3 regions of the Thauera aminoaromatica genome follow, and region 3 is predicted to be linked to each of the others. Evidence: predicted binding sites of a transcription regulator. Region 3 holds the regulator's gene; each other region holds the start of a gene.

Region 1 (5,114 bases), 2.1 Mb from region 3:
GGTGTGGAAGCGCCCGTCGCCGCCGAACATGTTGTCCACCACCAGGAAGACCAGGTTGGGGTCGAACACGACCAGCCCGGTGCCGCGCAGCGGCTTGGCGGTGATCAGGTTGAGATTGGTCGGCACCACCAGGTTGCGCACGAACTCGGCGTACTTCTGCACCTTGATCGGCCCCGCCGACACCTCGGCGTTGCGGTGCATGTAGTTGAACAGGCCGATGCGCAGGTAGCGCGCGAAGCGCTCGTTGATGAGCTCGAGCGTGGGCATGCGCCCGCGCACGATGCGTTCCTGGGTGGCGAGGTTGTAGGGGCGTACGCCCTCGACGCCGGCTTCGTCCGCGACCGGCTCGTCCGACTCGCCGGTGACGCCCCGCAGCAGGGCGTCGACCTCTTCCTGGGAGAGAAAGTCCGCGGACATGGCGGCGATCCCTTACTGGATGATGAAGGAGGTGAACAGCACGGCCTGCACCGGGCCGTTGGGCACCGGCCTGCCGGCGGCGTCGCGCACCGGCTTGAAGCCGAGCGCCTCGTTCACGCTCTCGGTGATCGCCAGCGACAAGGCCTCGCGGCCCTCGACGGTGGCCACCTCGGACGGCAGCTTGCTCGACAGCAGCAGGTTGATGCGGTGGCGGATCTCCGGCATGAAGGCCTTCAGCGTCGGGTCCATGGTCGCGTCGGCCACGCGCATCACGGCGACCACCTGCAGGTAGTGGTCGCCCTCGTCGCGGCGCAGGTTGACCGTGAAGGCGTCGAGCGGGATGAAGGTGGGCGGCTTGGTGAGGTCCACCGTGCCGGTGGTGTGCAGCTGCTGCGCAGCCGGCGCGGCGTGGGCCGCCGGCTCCTCGTGCTCCTTGTCCTTGCCGCCCTTGAGCAGCAGCAGCGCGACGAGCGCGCCGAGCACGAGCACGATCACCACGAGCACGATGATGAGGATCAGGCCGAGCTTGCCCTTCTTCTTGGGGGTCTCGTCGCCTTCCTCGGTCTTTGCCGGCGCCTTGGCCATGCGAATCTCCTGTAGTACGGATTGAATTATCCGGGAGGTCCGCACCCGCCAAAGCGCCGATTAGTGGGGCAAGCCCGCCCCAATTCGCGCGCTTCAGGCGAAGGTGTCGACCATCCCCTGTTGCTGTTTCAGCCACACCCCGGCACCGCCGGTGCCGGCGTGGCCACTCGCGCCCGCCTCGCCGCGCTCGCCACGACCGCCGCTGCCTTCGCGTCCATCGCCCTCGCGGCCCTGGCCGGAGGTGCTCACGTTGGCGTCGCCCAGCAGGATGCCGGCCTGCTGCAGCGCCTCGCGCAGCTGCGGCAGCGCGCGTTCGAGCGCGTCGCGCGCGGCCTGGCTCGAGGCGATGAACTGCGCCGTCGTCTGGTCGCCGGCGAGGTTGATCGACACCTCGAGCTTGCCCATGTTCGGCGGCGTCAGCACGAGTTCGGCCTTGCTCTCGGCACGGCCGAGCATCCAGCGCACCTGATTGCCGACGTCTTCCGCCCAGCCCTGCTCGCCGGCCGGGGTCGCCACCGGCAGCTGCGGCGATGCGGCGTGCGCGGAGGACGCCTGGCGCAGCAGATGTGTCGCGCCATGCGTGTGCGCCAGGCCGGCCGGCAGGTTGCCGTTCGCGTTGCTCGTGCCCGGCACCTCGAGGCCATCCGCCGCGGTGCCGCCTGCACCGGCGCCGCTCGCGCCGCGAGCCGCCATGGTTGCGGCGGCGAACTCGCGGCCCTGGAGCAGGAAGGCCGGCGTGGCGTTGCCATCGGGACCGGTGTTGCCGCCAGCCGTGGCCGACAGATCGGTTTTCGGCAGCAGTGCGGAATTCTGAAGCGACTTGCGCCCGCCGTCCGCAACCAGCTGCAGCGTGCCCGCTTCGGAGCCGGTCGCATCCGCGCCGGAGGGGGCTTCGGCGCGACCGGCGAGCAGTGCGGCAATCGCTGCCGGCAGGCCGGCAAGGGCTGCCGGGTCGGTGGGCGAGCTTGCCGTCGCGGTGACCGTATCGGCAGATGTTGCGTCGGCATCGACCACGGCGCCCGCGGCCAGGGCGGCGAGGCGCGCGGCGTGGCCCGCCTGGCTCGCGACGGCCTGCGGCGAAGCGGCGGCATCGGCTGCTTCGCCGGCGGCGTCCGCCTGCGCGGTGGCGGCGTCCTCGTCGGCGGCGGCGCCCGCCCCGCCGGTGCGAGCGTCCGTAGCGCCCTTGTCAGGTGCGGACGTACCGGAAGCGGCGGCCTTGCCTGCGTCCGCCTGTGTGGCGGGCCCGGCGCTGCGGTCACCCGCGGCGGGGCCGCTGCCGGCAGGGCGCTCGGGCTCGCGTGCGGGTTCGGCGGAGGCCGTGCGCTCGGGCGGTCGCGGGGCCGGGGGGGGCGACTCGGGCTTGCGCGGCGCCGGCTCGGGCGTGTTCATGCGGTTCTCGAGCGTGCGCGAGAAGCTGTCGGGCTGCGCGCCCAGGCCGTCCAGGGCGGAGATGCCGATGCGGGCCTGCTGCGCGCCGAGGCGAAGCTGCGCGACGTTGCCGAGACTGGAGGGGGAGAACGGTGCGGACATGGTTGCGGGCCTCTCGTGGGCTGGATGCGATGGATCGCGGACGATCCGACAGCCCATCAAAAGCAAGCCTCATGCCATGGGTGTGTCACCGGGTCGGGCGGCTGCCGCGGCTTCCCGCGTCAGGCGTCCTCGCCACCGCGTCGGGCGGCGTGCTCGTCCGACTGCTTCTGCTCCTGGCGCGCCTCGCTGCGCGCGACCGCGTGCTGGTGGCGCTGGGCGAGGGTGTCGAAGGCCTTGAGCTTGGTGCGCTGGGCGAGCCAGGCCTGCTGGCCCTCGACGGTGCGCGCGCGCGATTGCTCGACCACCTTGCGCTGCGCGGCGATCGCGTCGTCGAGCTTGGCGATGAAGGCGCCATAGTTGCGCCATGCGTCCGCGCTCAGGCCGTCGCGCGCGGCCTGCACGAAGCGCTCGTGATATTCCGTGCGATAGTCCTCGAGCATCTTCAGCTTCTGTTCCACGTCGCGTTCGGCGGCGACGAGTTCGCCCAGGCGACGCGCAGCCTCGTCGGTGCGGGTGCTGGCGAGGTCGAGCAGGGGCTGGAGGTGGAAGGAGGCGGGCATCGGCGTCGTGTCACGGGGGCGTTGCAAACAGCATTCTAGCCGTTCGCCGGATGCCCGAGGTGGGCATATTTCGGTCGGCTCGTCCTCGACCGTGACGAAATGCTCGCGATCGATGTCGCGGGTGCAGGAGCGACGCCAGTCGCGATCGCGGCGCTTCGGCCCCGCGGCGGCGCAGCTTCGCCGCCCGATCGCGGCTGGCTTCGCTCCTACGGGCGAGCGGGAGCGCTTGCGCCTCGTGCCTTTCTCACCCGAACACCTGCGCCAGCTTCTGCAGGGCACCCTCGTAGGTTTCGTGTTCCTGGATGCCTTGTTGCAGGAAGGCTTCGAGCCTGGGGTAGAGCTTGACGGCCATGTCGAGCAGGGGATCGCCGCCGGGCTGGTAGGCGCCGACGGCGATCAGGTCGCGAGAACGCTGGTAGCGCGAGAAGAACTGCTTGAACTGGCGCACCACGTTGAAGTGGTCGTCGCCGACGAGGTTGTGCATCGCGCGCGAGATCGACTGCTCGATGTCGATCGCCGGGTAGTGGCCCTGGTCGGCGAGATTGCGCGAGAGCACGAAGTGGCCGTCGAGGATGGCGCGCGCCGCGTCGGCGATCGGGTCCTGCTGGTCGTCGCCCTCGGCGAGCACGGTGTAGAAGGCGGTGATCGAGCCACCGCCCTCGGGGCCGTTGCCAGCGCGCTCGACCAGCGCGGGCAGGCGGGCGAACACGCTCGGCGGGTAGCCGCGGGTGACCGGCGGTTCGCCGATCGCGAGCGCGATCTCGCGCTGCGCCATCGCATAGCGCGTCAGCGAGTCCATGATCAGCAGCACCTGCTTGCCCTGGTCGCGGAAGTACTCCGCCACCGTGGTGGCATAGGCCGCGCCCTGCATGCGCATCAGCGGGCTGGTGTCGGCGGGCGCCGCCACCACCACCGAGCGCGCCAGGCCCTCGGGGCCCAGGCTGTGGTCGATGAACTCCTTGACCTCGCGGCCGCGCTCGCCGATCAGCCCGACGACGATGACCTCGGCCTCGGTGTAGCGCGCCATCATGCCGATCAGCACCGACTTGCCCACGCCGGAACCGGCGAACAGGCCGAGGCGCTGGCCGCGGCCGACGGTGAGCAGCGCGTTGATCGCGCGCACGCCGACGTCGAGCGGCTGTGCGATCGGCGCGCGTGCGAGCGGGTTGATGGCACGCCCCTGCAGCGAGCGCGTCTCCTGGGTGTGCAGCGGGCCCTGGCCGTCGAGCGGGCGGCCGGCGCCGTCGACCACGCGGCCGAGCAGGGCGTCGCCCACCGGCAGGTGCTTGGCGCGGTCGGCGGCGCGCCGGCGCGGGCCGATGCGCTTGCCCGGGACCAGGCGCGGCACACCGACTTCCATCGGCAGCACGCGCGCGCCGGGCGCCAGGCCGAAGACGTCGTCGGTGGGCATCATGTAGAGCTTGTCGCCGTTGAAGCCGACCACCTCGGCCTCGACCGCGCCGCCGCCGGGCACCAGGATGCGGCAGCCCGACCCGAGCGGCAGCTTGATGCCGGCCGCTTCCATGACCAGGCCGTTGATGCGGGTGAGGCGGCCGGAGACCTCGAGCGGGTTGCAGCCCTCGACCAGGCGGCGGCCGTCGCCGAGGAAGTCGCGCCACAGCGCCTGGTGACGGTTCATGCCGGCGGCTCCGGCGCGGGCGGGGCGGTGTCGGCAACCGGGCCGGTCGCGTCGCCCGCCTCCGCTTCCTCCGCAACGTGCCAGCGCGCGCGCTCGTGGCCGATGGATTCGAGCACCCGCCGCCAGCGCGTCTCCAGCGTCGCATCCACCTGCGCGCCCTGGCCGTCGATGCGGCACTCGCCGCGTTCGAGGCGGGCGTCCTCCTGCAGGCGGTGGCCGGCGTGGGCGAGCTGTTCGCCAAGGTGCTCGCGCACCAGGGCGAGGTCGTCGGGGTGGAGCTGGATGTGGGCGTGGCCCTGAGGCAGCTGGAGCAGCGCGCTGCGCACCGTCTCGAGGATGGCCTCGGGGTGCTCGGCAAGGGTGAGCTTCACCATCCGCCGCGC
Region 2 (5,114 bases), 1.0 Mb from region 3:
AGCGGATAGCCGGCGCGCACGAACTCCTCGACCGCCGCGGTCGCGGGCTGGTCCATCATCTCCAGGCCGGCGGGGATGATGCCGGCGGCGATGATCCTCGCCACCGCCTCACCGGCGCGCACCACGTCGTCGAAGGCGGCGAGCACGCACTGCGCGAGCTGCGGCTTGGGCACGAGCTTGACGGTGACTTCGGTGACCACGATCAGCATGCCCTCAGAGCCGGTGACCAGCGCAAGCAGGTCGTAGCCCGGCGAATCGAGCGCACCCGAGCCGATCTCGACGACCTCGCCCGCAATGGTGACGCCGCGCACGCGCAGCAGGTTGTGCACCGTGAGGCCGTACTTGAGGCAATGCACGCCGCCGGCGTTCTCGGCCACGTTGCCGCCGATCGAGCAGGCGATCTGCGAGGACGGATCGGGCGCGTAATACAGCCCGTAGGGCGCGGCCGCCTCGGAGATCGCCAGGTTGCGCACGCCCGGCTGCACGACCGCGGTGCGTGCGAGCGGATCGAGCCTGACGATGCGGTTGAAGCGCGCCAGCGACAGCAGCACGCCGCGGGTGTGCGGCAGAGCGCCGCCCGACAGCCCGGTGCCCGCGCCACGCGCCACCACCGGCACGCCCATCTCATGGCAGATGCGCAGCACCGCCACCACCTGCGCCTCGGTGGTGGGCAGGGCCACGACCAGCGGCAGCGCGCGGTAGGCGGCGAGGCCGTCGCACTCGTAGGGGCGCAGGTCCTCGCTGTCGTACATCAGCGTCCCGGACGGCAGCACCTTGCTCAAGGCTGCGACCACGCGCGCCTTGACCACCGCGGAAAAATCGCCCTCGGTCTCACCGAACGGCAGCGCTTCGTTCTCCAGCATCATCCTCGTCTCCTCGCCTGGCCATGCCGATCGAGCATCGACCGCCGCGCCGGCACATCGAAATCCGCGCGGGCGTATCGGGACCGCGGCAATCGCGACTTGCGTCGCTCCTACGAAAACAGAACCGCCGCGAAGCGCGATCCTCCGCCCCCGGAATCCACGCGGGCGTGTCGCGATCTTTGGCGCATCCGAATCCTCGACTCCCCGCGGGACCGGGCAGCTATCCGGAGTATAGAGGCTCGCGCACAGCGCCCGCTTGACGCCTCTTGCTCGCCGGCTTGAAGAAAATTCAACCCTGAAACGGCCCGGCGATGCTTCAGGGCAGCGCGGCCTGCAGCCAGTCCGCGAACGCGGCGCACTCCCAGCGCTCGAGCGCGCCGGGGCGCCAGCACAGGTAGTGCGCGTAGGGCGAGCGCAGCGGGCGCGAGGACAACGCCAGCAGGCGCCCGCTGTCGAACCACGCCGCCCCCAGGCGCTGGCGCACCAGGGCGACCCCGAAGCCGCTCGCCGCGGCATCGTAGGCCAGGCCGAGGTCGTTGAACTGTGCGCCGCGCGCCGGCTCGGGCAGGGCCAGGCCGCAGTGCGCGAACCAGTTCGACCAGGGCTCGAGCGGGCTGCGCACCAGCGCGGTGCCGGCACACTCGGCGAGGCTCGCGAAACCGTCGAAGGGGCCGTGCTCGTCGAGGAAGGCCGGGCTGCAGGCGGGGACCGCCTCGTCGCTCAGCAGCAGGCGGTGCTCGAGGTCGGTGTAGCCCCCGGCGCCATAGCGGATCTCGAGCTCCGCCTCTTCCGCGACGACGTCGCGCAGCGGGATCGACACCTGCAGGGTGAGCTCGATGTCCGGCCAGTCGCGGCGGAAGAGCTCGAGCTTGGGCATGACGAACTGTCGGCAGAACGAGGGTGTCACCGCCACGCGCAAGCGCGCCGATGCACCCGGCGCGCGCTCGCCCGGCAATTCGCGCAGCGCCGCGAGCGCGACACCGACCTGCTGCAGGTAGGCCGCCCCCTCGGCGGTCGGGGTGAAGTCGCTGCGCGAGAAGAGCCGCACGCCCAGATGGGACTCGAGCTGGCGCAGGCGATGGCTGACCGCGCTGACGGTCACGCAGAGCTCCTCGGCCGCACGGCTCGCGCTGCGCAGGCGCGCGACCGCCTCGAAGGTGAGCAGGCACTGGATGGGCGGGATGCGGCGGAGCGCCATGGTCGCGGCTCGGGGCCCGTTCGGAAGGATGTCCCCGATTATGCCCCCGCAGCCCCGCTGCCTGCACTGCGACGCCCCCACCCACCTTCCCTCCCGCGCCGAGTTTCGGGTGCGCGCATCCTGCTTTGGCGCGAGAGCGTCATTCTCCCGGTCGCAGGACGAAGCGCCGGATCGGCCCGGCCACTTCATTCGTGCCGCAATTATTCTTCAGGCATTTATCGAATTAATTTTTCATAGTACATCGGCAACTCCGAGTTACTTTCCATGGCCATCGGAAAAGGCGCCGCAAAGGAATTGCCTTTCGCATATCCCTTCGCTTGGAACCCGTTCGGATCTCCACAAGTAGGCTGGATCCGGGTGTCGATTTTTTTTACACAGGCTGCTGAAGAAGAAAAATCTAAAAATTAAAATATCTAAAAAACAGATACTTGCATTATTGGCACACGATTTGCTACGAGATCCCCATACACCTGTAGGAGGGAGTGCCATGAAAGCCAAAAACCTGGTCGTCGCAATGCTCGCCGCGCTCGGCGCATCGTCCGCATCGGCCGCATTGGTCAACCTCAACGGGCTCGGTTACGTCACGTACGGCGATGGCAACAGCTATTCGCTGGCGGTGGCCAATTATTTCGCCTGCGGCTCTGAATACGGCCCCGGCTGTCCTTACAACGTCAAGGGCTCCCCGGGTGCGAGTGAGACCGACCCGCGCATCTACATCGTCCAGGGGGCCGGCGGCCACGTCGACAACGAGAACGCGAACATCGACGACGCCTTCGACGCGGCGAACAATGAGCTGTTCTTCACGATGACCTCCGCCAACGAGCCGGGCAGCGACGGCAACAAGAACGCCACCTTCACCGGCGACAAGACCAACACCTGGGATGCGACGCTTGGCGCACTCGACCAGAGTTTCGACTTCTCGAAGAACCTGATGACGTTCTTCTTCGTGAACAACGAGCCCAACAGCAACGACGGCCTGACGCAGAACCTCGCCGTCTGGGCCCGCGTGACGCTGACCAACCTCGCCGGCACGACGGTCTACAAGACCTTCGACGTGACCAACGACCCGCGCACGAGCGAACAGCGCGACGGCGACGGCATCGGCGACCTGCCCGCCCCGGGTTACGGCCCCCCGCCGGTCGGAGGCGGTGTCCCGTATGGTGACGTCACGCTCTATACCAGCGAGAGCAACGCCCCCGAGATCACCGACTTCGCCATGTCGGGCGGTCAGGTGTGCGTCGACGAGAACACCAGCACGCTGGTCGATTGCACCACCGCCAGCGCCGGCAGCTTCGATGCGATCAACCACAACCTCGGCGAGAACCAGGCCCCCTACGCGATCACCATTCCCGAACTCGACGATTACATCGGCGGCCTGATGGCGGCGAATGCCAATCTCGACGACTACGTGATGCGGGTCGACCTGCGCTACGGCTGCGTCAGCCCGCCATTCACCATCGACACGCAGGGAAACGACTCCTGCGTCGGTTACGGCACCGCGGTGTCGCAGGACAACAACTTCGAACAGGTCTTCATCAGCACCCGCCTGGCGACGCAACGCGTGCCGGAACCCGGCACCCTGGCGCTGCTCGGCTCGGGTCTGCTGGGTTTCGCGGCCGCCCGCCGTTCCCGCAAGTCCTGAGGCATCGCGGCCGCCGCGGCAGCGAAAACCCTCACCGAGCCTCGTCCGGATCCGGCCCTGCCGGCTCCACTTCGGGCAGCCGCGCGTCCCGCGCCGCTGCCCGAACTCTTTTCGGGCGCCTGGGCCGCCCCCCGTTTCACGGCTAAGATGGAATCCCCCGGACGACAGGGGGCCACACCCCCCCGCCCTCGGGAATCCTCCGGCCGATGCCCTCCCCATATCCGCACCTGCCCTTCCTCGCCTGGCCTGCGCAATGGCGCGAGCATGGGCTGCGCGGCGACCTCGTCGCCGGCATCACGGTCGCGCTGGTGCTGATTCCGCAGGCGCTCGCCTACGCCAAGCTCGCCGGGCTGCCGCCGCACATCGGCCTCTACGCCGCGCTGCTGCCGGCGGTGGTCGCTGCGCTGTTCGGTTCCTGCGGCCAGCTCTCCACCGGACCGGTGGCGCTCACCAGCCTGCTCGTGGGCGCGAGCATCCTCCCGCTGGGCGCGACCGCCGGGGGCGACCTCGTCGGGCTCGCCCTGCTGCTGGCGCTGCTGTCGGGTTTGATCCAGCTCGCGCTCGGTGTGCTGCGCCTGGGCTGGCTGCTCAATCTGCTGTCGGTGCCGGTGCTGATGGGCTTCGTCAACGCCGCCGCGCTGATCATCTGCCTGACCCAGATCCCTCCGCTACTCGGCTTGGCCATGCCGCACTCCGATCACCTGCTGGTCGATTTCGTGCGTGCGCTCGGCGGGCTCGACGCACTGCAGCCCGCCGCGGCGGCCTTCGGCGTCGGCAGCCTGGCCGTGCTGGTGGGGCTCAAGCGCCTGTGGCCGCGCTTGCCCGGCGTGCCGCTGGTGGTGGCGGCGACGATCGCGCTATCGGCCTGGACCGGCTTCGCTGCCCAAGGCGGAGCGGTGGTGGGCGCAGTGCCGGCCGGCCTGCCCGGCTTCAGCCTGCCGCCGCTGCGCCCGGAGCTGATCGCCGCGCTGCTGCCGGCCGCCTTCGTGGTGGCCATGGTGAGCTTCATGGAGGCGGCCTCGAGCGCCAAGCTGATCTGCGGCCGCACCCGCCAGCCTTGGAACCAGGACCAGGAGCTCGTCGGCCAGGGCCTGGGCAAGCTCGCCGCCGCCTTCACCGGCGGCCTGCCGGTGAGCGCCTCGTTCTCGCGCTCGGCGCTCAACTACGCCAACGAGGCGCGCACCGGCCTGTCCTCGCTGGTCACCGCCGCCTTCGTGCTGGCCGCCCTGCTGTGGCTCACCCCGCTGCTGTGGCACCTGCCCAAGCCGGTGCTGGCGGCGATCATACTGCAGGCGGTCGCCGGGCTGATCGACACCGGAGTGATGCGGCGCGCCTGGCGTGCGAGCCGCGACGACGGCGCCGCCGCGGCGATCACCTTCCTCGCCACCCTCGCCTTCGCGCCCAACATCCA
Region 3 (5,114 bases):
TCTTCCGCCGGCACGCGGTCTCGCCGAAGATGGTGCGGATGTTGATCAGGCCGAGGCCGCGCACTTCGATGAAATCCTGCAGCATCTCGGGGCAGCGGCCCTCGAGCACCGTGGGCGCGATGCGCGACAGCTCGACCACGTCGTCGGCGACAAGGCCGTGGCCGCGCGAGATCAGCTCGAGGCCGAGCTCGGATTTGCCCGCGCCGGAATCGCCGGTGATCATCACGCCGAGCCCGAGCACGTCCATGAACACGCCGTGCAGCGAGACCTTCTCGGCGAGCTCGCGCGACAGGTAGAGGCGGAGCTGGTCGATCACGCTCGCCGAGGGGTGGCGCGCGGTGAACAGCGCGACGTCGTGCGCCTCGCAGATGCCGTGGAGGATGTTGGGGATCTCGCAGCCGTCGGCGACGATGATCGCGGGGGGGTGCGCCGAGAGGATCTCGTTGAGGTGGTGGGCGACCTTCTCGTTCGCCTGGCGTTGCGCCCACGCGAGCTCTGCGGCGCCGAGCACCTGTAGCCGGGTGGGGTGGATCAGGTTGAGGTGGCCGACGAGGTCGGCCGGCCAGATGCGCTCTTCGGCGACCGACAGACGGGCACCGATCGGTCCGCTGACGTGGACGAGGCTCAGGCTTTCGCGGTGCGCCTCATACAGCCGGGTCAGGCTGGTTTGCCGCATCGGCACCCCAATTCACGAACAGGCGGTGGATCTGTGCGGCATCCGTCGCGCCGTGCAGGGTCTCGCGGAACTCGCGGTCGCTGAACATCTGCGCGAGCTCGGAGAGCAACTGCAGATGGGTTTCGTTGGCCTGTTCGGGCACGAGCAGCACGAACAGCATGTCCACCGGACGGCCGTCGGGAGCATCGAACTGCACCGGGGTGGCCAGGCGCAGAAAAGCGCCGGCGGCGTCCTTGAGCCCCTTGATGCGGCCGTGCGGGATGGCGATGCCCTGACCCAGTCCGGTCGAGCCGAGGCGTTCGCGGGTGAACAGGCTGTCGAACACGGTGCTGCGGGCGATGCCCTGGTTGTTCTCGAACAGCAGGCCGGCCTGTTCAAAGACGCGCTTCTTGCTGCTCGCGTCGAGATCGATCACCACGTTGGAAAGCGGCAGGAGTTGGGATATCAGGCTCATTCGCAGGTGGGCTCGCGCACTCTTCCGTCAGCTGCCGCCAGGGGGGCGGGAATCCGGTCCGGGGCGTGTGCGGCCGCGCTTCGTGAAAACGCGCGCATTATAACCACACCCCGGACGGGGAGCTTCAAGCCGGTCCTCAGGCCTCGGGGACCTGGTGCTTGAGCGACTCGTGGTTATGGTCGGACTGCTTCTGCTTGTACTTCTGAACCTGACGGTCGAGCTTGTCGGTCATCGCGTCGATCGCCGCGTAGAGGTCGGCGTCGTCCGCTTCGACGAAGAGGTCCTTGCCGCGCACGTGCAGCGTCACCTCGGCTTTCTGCTTGAGCTTTTCGACCGACAGGATGACGGTGACGCTGGTGACGTTGTCGAAATGGCGGATGACGCGATCGAGCTTGGAGGTCACGTATTCGCGGATGGCGGGGGTGACTTCGACGTGGCGCCCGGTGATGTTCAGATTCATGGATGACTCCTGTTGTTGTCAGAGGGATTTGCGCAGGCTGACCGGCGGGATGTTGAGGGACTCGCGGTACTTGGCGATCGTGCGCCTCGCCACGACGATTCCCTGTTGGCCGAGAATTTCGGCGATCTTGGCGTCGGACAGCGGCTTCTTGCTGTCCTCCGCGTCCACCAGCTGGCGAATCAGCGCACGAATCGCCGTGGAGGAAGCCGCACCGCCGGTGTCGGTCGCGACATGACTGCCGAAAAAATACTTGAGCTCGAAGACTCCGCGCGGCGTCGCCATGTACTTCTGCGTGGTGACGCGCGAGACGGTGGATTCGTGCAGCTCGAGCTGGTCTGCGATCTCCCTTAGGGTGAGTGGCCGCATCGCCACGTCCCCATGATCGAAGAACTGCCGTTGCTGGTCAACGATGGCCTGGGACACGCGCAGGATGGTGTCGAAGCGCTGCTGGACGTTCTTGATCAGCCAGCGCGCCTCCTGCAGCTGCCCGCCGAGGCCGCCGCCCTGTGCGCGGTTCTGCTGCAACAGGCTCGCGTACAGGCGGTTGATGCGCAGGCGGGGCATCGCTTCCTGGTTCAGGCTCACGGTCCATTGGCCGCGCAGCTTGCGCACGACGACGTCGGGCAGCACGTAGCGCGTCTCGGCGGTGGAGTAGCGCGAGCCGGGGTGGGGGTCGAGGCTGCAGATCAGGGCCTGCGCTTCGCGCAGACCCTCGTCGTCACAGCCGGTGAGCTTGCGGATACGGGCGAAGTTGCGCTCCGCGAGCAGTTCGAGGTGGCTGGTCACGATCTCGAGAGCGAGAGGGCGTATCGGGCACTCGGGCAAGGCCTGGAGCTGCAGGGCCAGACATTCCTGCGGGCTGCGCGCGCCGATCCCGGCCGGCTCGAGGCTCTGCACGTGGCGCAGGGCGATGGCGAGCTCGTCGAGATCGACCTCGGCGTCCTGCGGCAACAGCTCGAGGAGATCTTCCAGCGGCTGGTGCAGGTAGCCGTCGTCGTCGAGTGCCTCGATCAGGAAGCGCACCAGCGCGCGGTCGCGGTCGGACAGGGGCGAGAGGGCGACCTGCTGGTCGAGGTGTTCGCGCAGCGACACGCCGGCGGCCTGGATGTCCTGGTAGTCGCCGTCCTCGTCGTCCTCGCTGCGGCTGGACGCGCCCTGACCCACGTTGGACCAGTCGATGCCCTCGTCCTCGCTGCTGCCTTCGCCGCCCTCGTGCGTGATCGACTCGCCCGCCGGTTCGGCGGCGGGTTCCGGCGCGGCTTCGCGCTCGGGCGCGTTGCCCGGCGGCGGCGCGGGGGCGTAGTCGACGCCGCCGTCGCCATCCTCGCGCTCGAGCATGGGATTCTCGAGCAGCACGCGCTCGATCTCCTGGTTCAGCTCGATCGTAGACAGCTGCAGCAGCTTGATCGACTGCTGCAGCTGGGGCGTCAGCGTGAGGTGCTGGGAGAGCTTGAGCTGGAGGCTGGGTTTCATCGCGGTCGGCAGGAGGGCGGGCTCACAGGCGGAAGTGCTCGCCGAGGTAGACCTGGCGCACGCGCTCGTTCTCGATGATCTCGGTAGGCTCTCCGCTCGCCAGCACGCGACCTTCGCTGATGATGTAGGCGCGGTCGCAGATGCCCAAGGTCTCGCGCACGTTGTGGTCGGTGATCAGCACGCCGATACCGCGCTCCTTGAGGAAGCGGATGATCTTCTGGATGTCGATGACCGCGATCGGATCGACCCCGGCGAAGGGCTCGTCGAGCAGGATCAGGCGCGGGTCGGTGGCGAGCGCGCGGGCGATCTCGCAGCGCCGGCGCTCCCCACCCGAGAGCGAGATCGCGGTGTTGTCGCGCAGGTGATGGATGCCCAGTTCCATCAGCAGTTCCTCGAGCCGCTCCTCGATCTGGCGGCGTTCGAGCCCCTGGAGTTCGAGCACGGCGCGGATATTCTCGGCCACGCTGAGCTTGCGGAACACGCTCATCTCCTGCGGCAGGTAGGACAGGCCCAAACGCGCGCGGGCGTGGATCGGCAGGTGGGTGAGGTCGGTGCCGTCGAGGGCGATCTGGCCGCCGTCGGCGCGCACCAGACCCACAATCATGTAGAAGCAGGTGGTCTTGCCGGCGCCGTTGGGACCGAGCAGGCCGACGACCTCGCCCGAGCCGACCTCGAAGCCGACGTCATGCACCACGGTGCGCGCCTTGTAGCGCTTTTGCAGGCCGGCGACCTTAAGCAGACTCATCGTAGGGCTCTTTCAGCAGCTTGCGGATCAGCTCGGGGGCGAAGCCCCGGGTTTGCAGGAAGCGCGCCTGGCGCGCCCATTCGCGTGCGTCGGCGGGTGGGGTGGCGAAGCGGCCGTGCAGCACCGCGCGCGCCCGCTCGATCTCGGATTCTACGCACTCGTCGGCGAGCGCCTCGTCGATCCGGTCACGGTCGATGCCTCGCCGCACGAGCTCGTTGCGCAATCGTGCGGTGCCGAAGCGCGCCGCCTTGCCGCGCACGAAGGCCTCGGCGTAGCGCTCGTCGGACTGCAGGCCGAGCTCGCGCATGCGCTCGAGCACCGCTTCGATCTCGGCCGGCTCGCCATGGGGTGCGAGCTTGCGCGCAAGTTCGGCGCGCGAGTGGTCGCGCCGGGCGAGATGGCGGAGCGCACGTTCGCGCAGGCTCGGCTCGCCCATGTCGGTGCCGACGGGGTCAGGCCTCGGCCGGCGCCGGGGCGGACGCGGCGGCGGGCGGCAGCTCGGGCAGGCCGACCGCGACCCGCACCTTGTTCTCGATCTCGCGGGCCAGCACCGGGTTGGCGCGCAGGAACTCGCGCGAGTTGTCCTTGCCCTGGCCGATCTTGTCGCCCTTGTAGGCGTACCAGGCGCCCGACTTGTCGACGATCTTGTGCTCGACGCCGAGGTCGATGATCTCGCCTTCGCGCGAGATGCCCTCGCCGTAAAGGATGTCGAAGTGGGCTTCCTTGAACGGTGGCGAGACCTTGTTCTTGACCACCTTGACGCGGGTCTCGGAGCCGACCACCTCGTCACCCTTCTTGATCGTGCCGGTGCGGCGGATGTCCATGCGCACCGAGGCGTAGAACTTGAGCGCGTTGCCGCCGGTGGTGGTCTCCGGGCTGCCGAACATCACGCCGATCTTCATGCGGATCTGGTTGATGAAGATCACCAGGGTATTGGTGCGCTTGATGTTGGCGGTGAGCTTGCGCAGTGCCTGCGACATCAGGCGGGCCTGCAGGCCGGGGAGCTGGTCGCCCATCTCGCCCTCGATCTCGGCCTTGGGGGTGAGCGCGGCGACCGAGTCGATGACCACGATGTCCACGCCGCCCGAGCGCACCAGCATGTCGGCGATCTCGAGCGCCTGTTCGCCGGTGTCGGGCTGCGAGATCAGCAGATCCTCGATGTCGACGCCGAGTTTTTCCGCGTAGCCGACGTCGAGCGCGTGCTCGGCGTCGATGAAGGCCGCGGTGCCGCCGAGCTTCTGCATCTCGGCGATGACCTGCAGGGTGAGCGTGGTCTTGCCGGAGGATTCGGGGCCGTAGATCTCGA

Evidence for each region. The regulator sigma-54, encoded in region 3, starts transcription at its own class of promoters, with help from an activator protein. The targets are predictions, from matches to a motif close to TGGCACGCTTNCTGCTNA.
Region 1: the regulator sigma-54 is predicted to act here: its motif matches at 2,592-2,609, upstream of TMZ1T_RS13845 (flagellar hook-length control protein FliK).
Region 2: the regulator sigma-54 is predicted to act here: its motif matches at 2,499-2,516, upstream of TMZ1T_RS08075 (PEP-CTERM sorting domain-containing protein).

Annotation. Positions count from the first base shown of each region.
Region 1 covers NC_011662.2:3,145,315-3,150,428, reverse strand. Annotated here, with positions in the region: gene fliM (flagellar motor switch protein FliM) at 1-417, opposite strand, end outside; gene TMZ1T_RS13850 (flagellar basal body-associated FliL family protein) at 430-1,002, opposite strand; gene TMZ1T_RS13845 (flagellar hook-length control protein FliK) at 1,096-2,532, opposite strand; gene fliJ (flagellar export protein FliJ) at 2,652-3,092, opposite strand; gene fliI (flagellar protein export ATPase FliI) at 3,337-4,731, opposite strand; gene TMZ1T_RS13830 (FliH/SctL family protein) at 4,728-5,114, opposite strand, start outside.
Region 2 covers NC_011662.2:1,831,268-1,836,381, reverse strand. Annotated here, with positions in the region: gene TMZ1T_RS08085 (FAD-linked oxidase C-terminal domain-containing protein) at 1-866, opposite strand, end outside; gene TMZ1T_RS08080 (LysR substrate-binding domain-containing protein) at 1,180-2,061, opposite strand; gene TMZ1T_RS08075 (PEP-CTERM sorting domain-containing protein) at 2,549-3,703, shown strand; gene TMZ1T_RS08070 (SulP family inorganic anion transporter) at 3,910-5,114, shown strand, end outside.
Region 3 covers NC_011662.2:789,760-794,873, forward strand. Annotated here, with positions in the region: gene hprK (HPr(Ser) kinase/phosphatase) at 1-676, opposite strand, end outside; gene ptsN (PTS IIA-like nitrogen regulatory protein PtsN) at 645-1,130, opposite strand; gene hpf (ribosome hibernation-promoting factor, HPF/YfiA family) at 1,267-1,590, opposite strand; gene TMZ1T_RS03445 (RNA polymerase factor sigma-54) at 1,609-3,063, opposite strand; gene lptB (LPS export ABC transporter ATP-binding protein) at 3,086-3,808, opposite strand; gene recX (recombination regulator RecX) at 3,795-4,244, opposite strand; gene recA (recombinase RecA) at 4,261-5,114, opposite strand, start outside.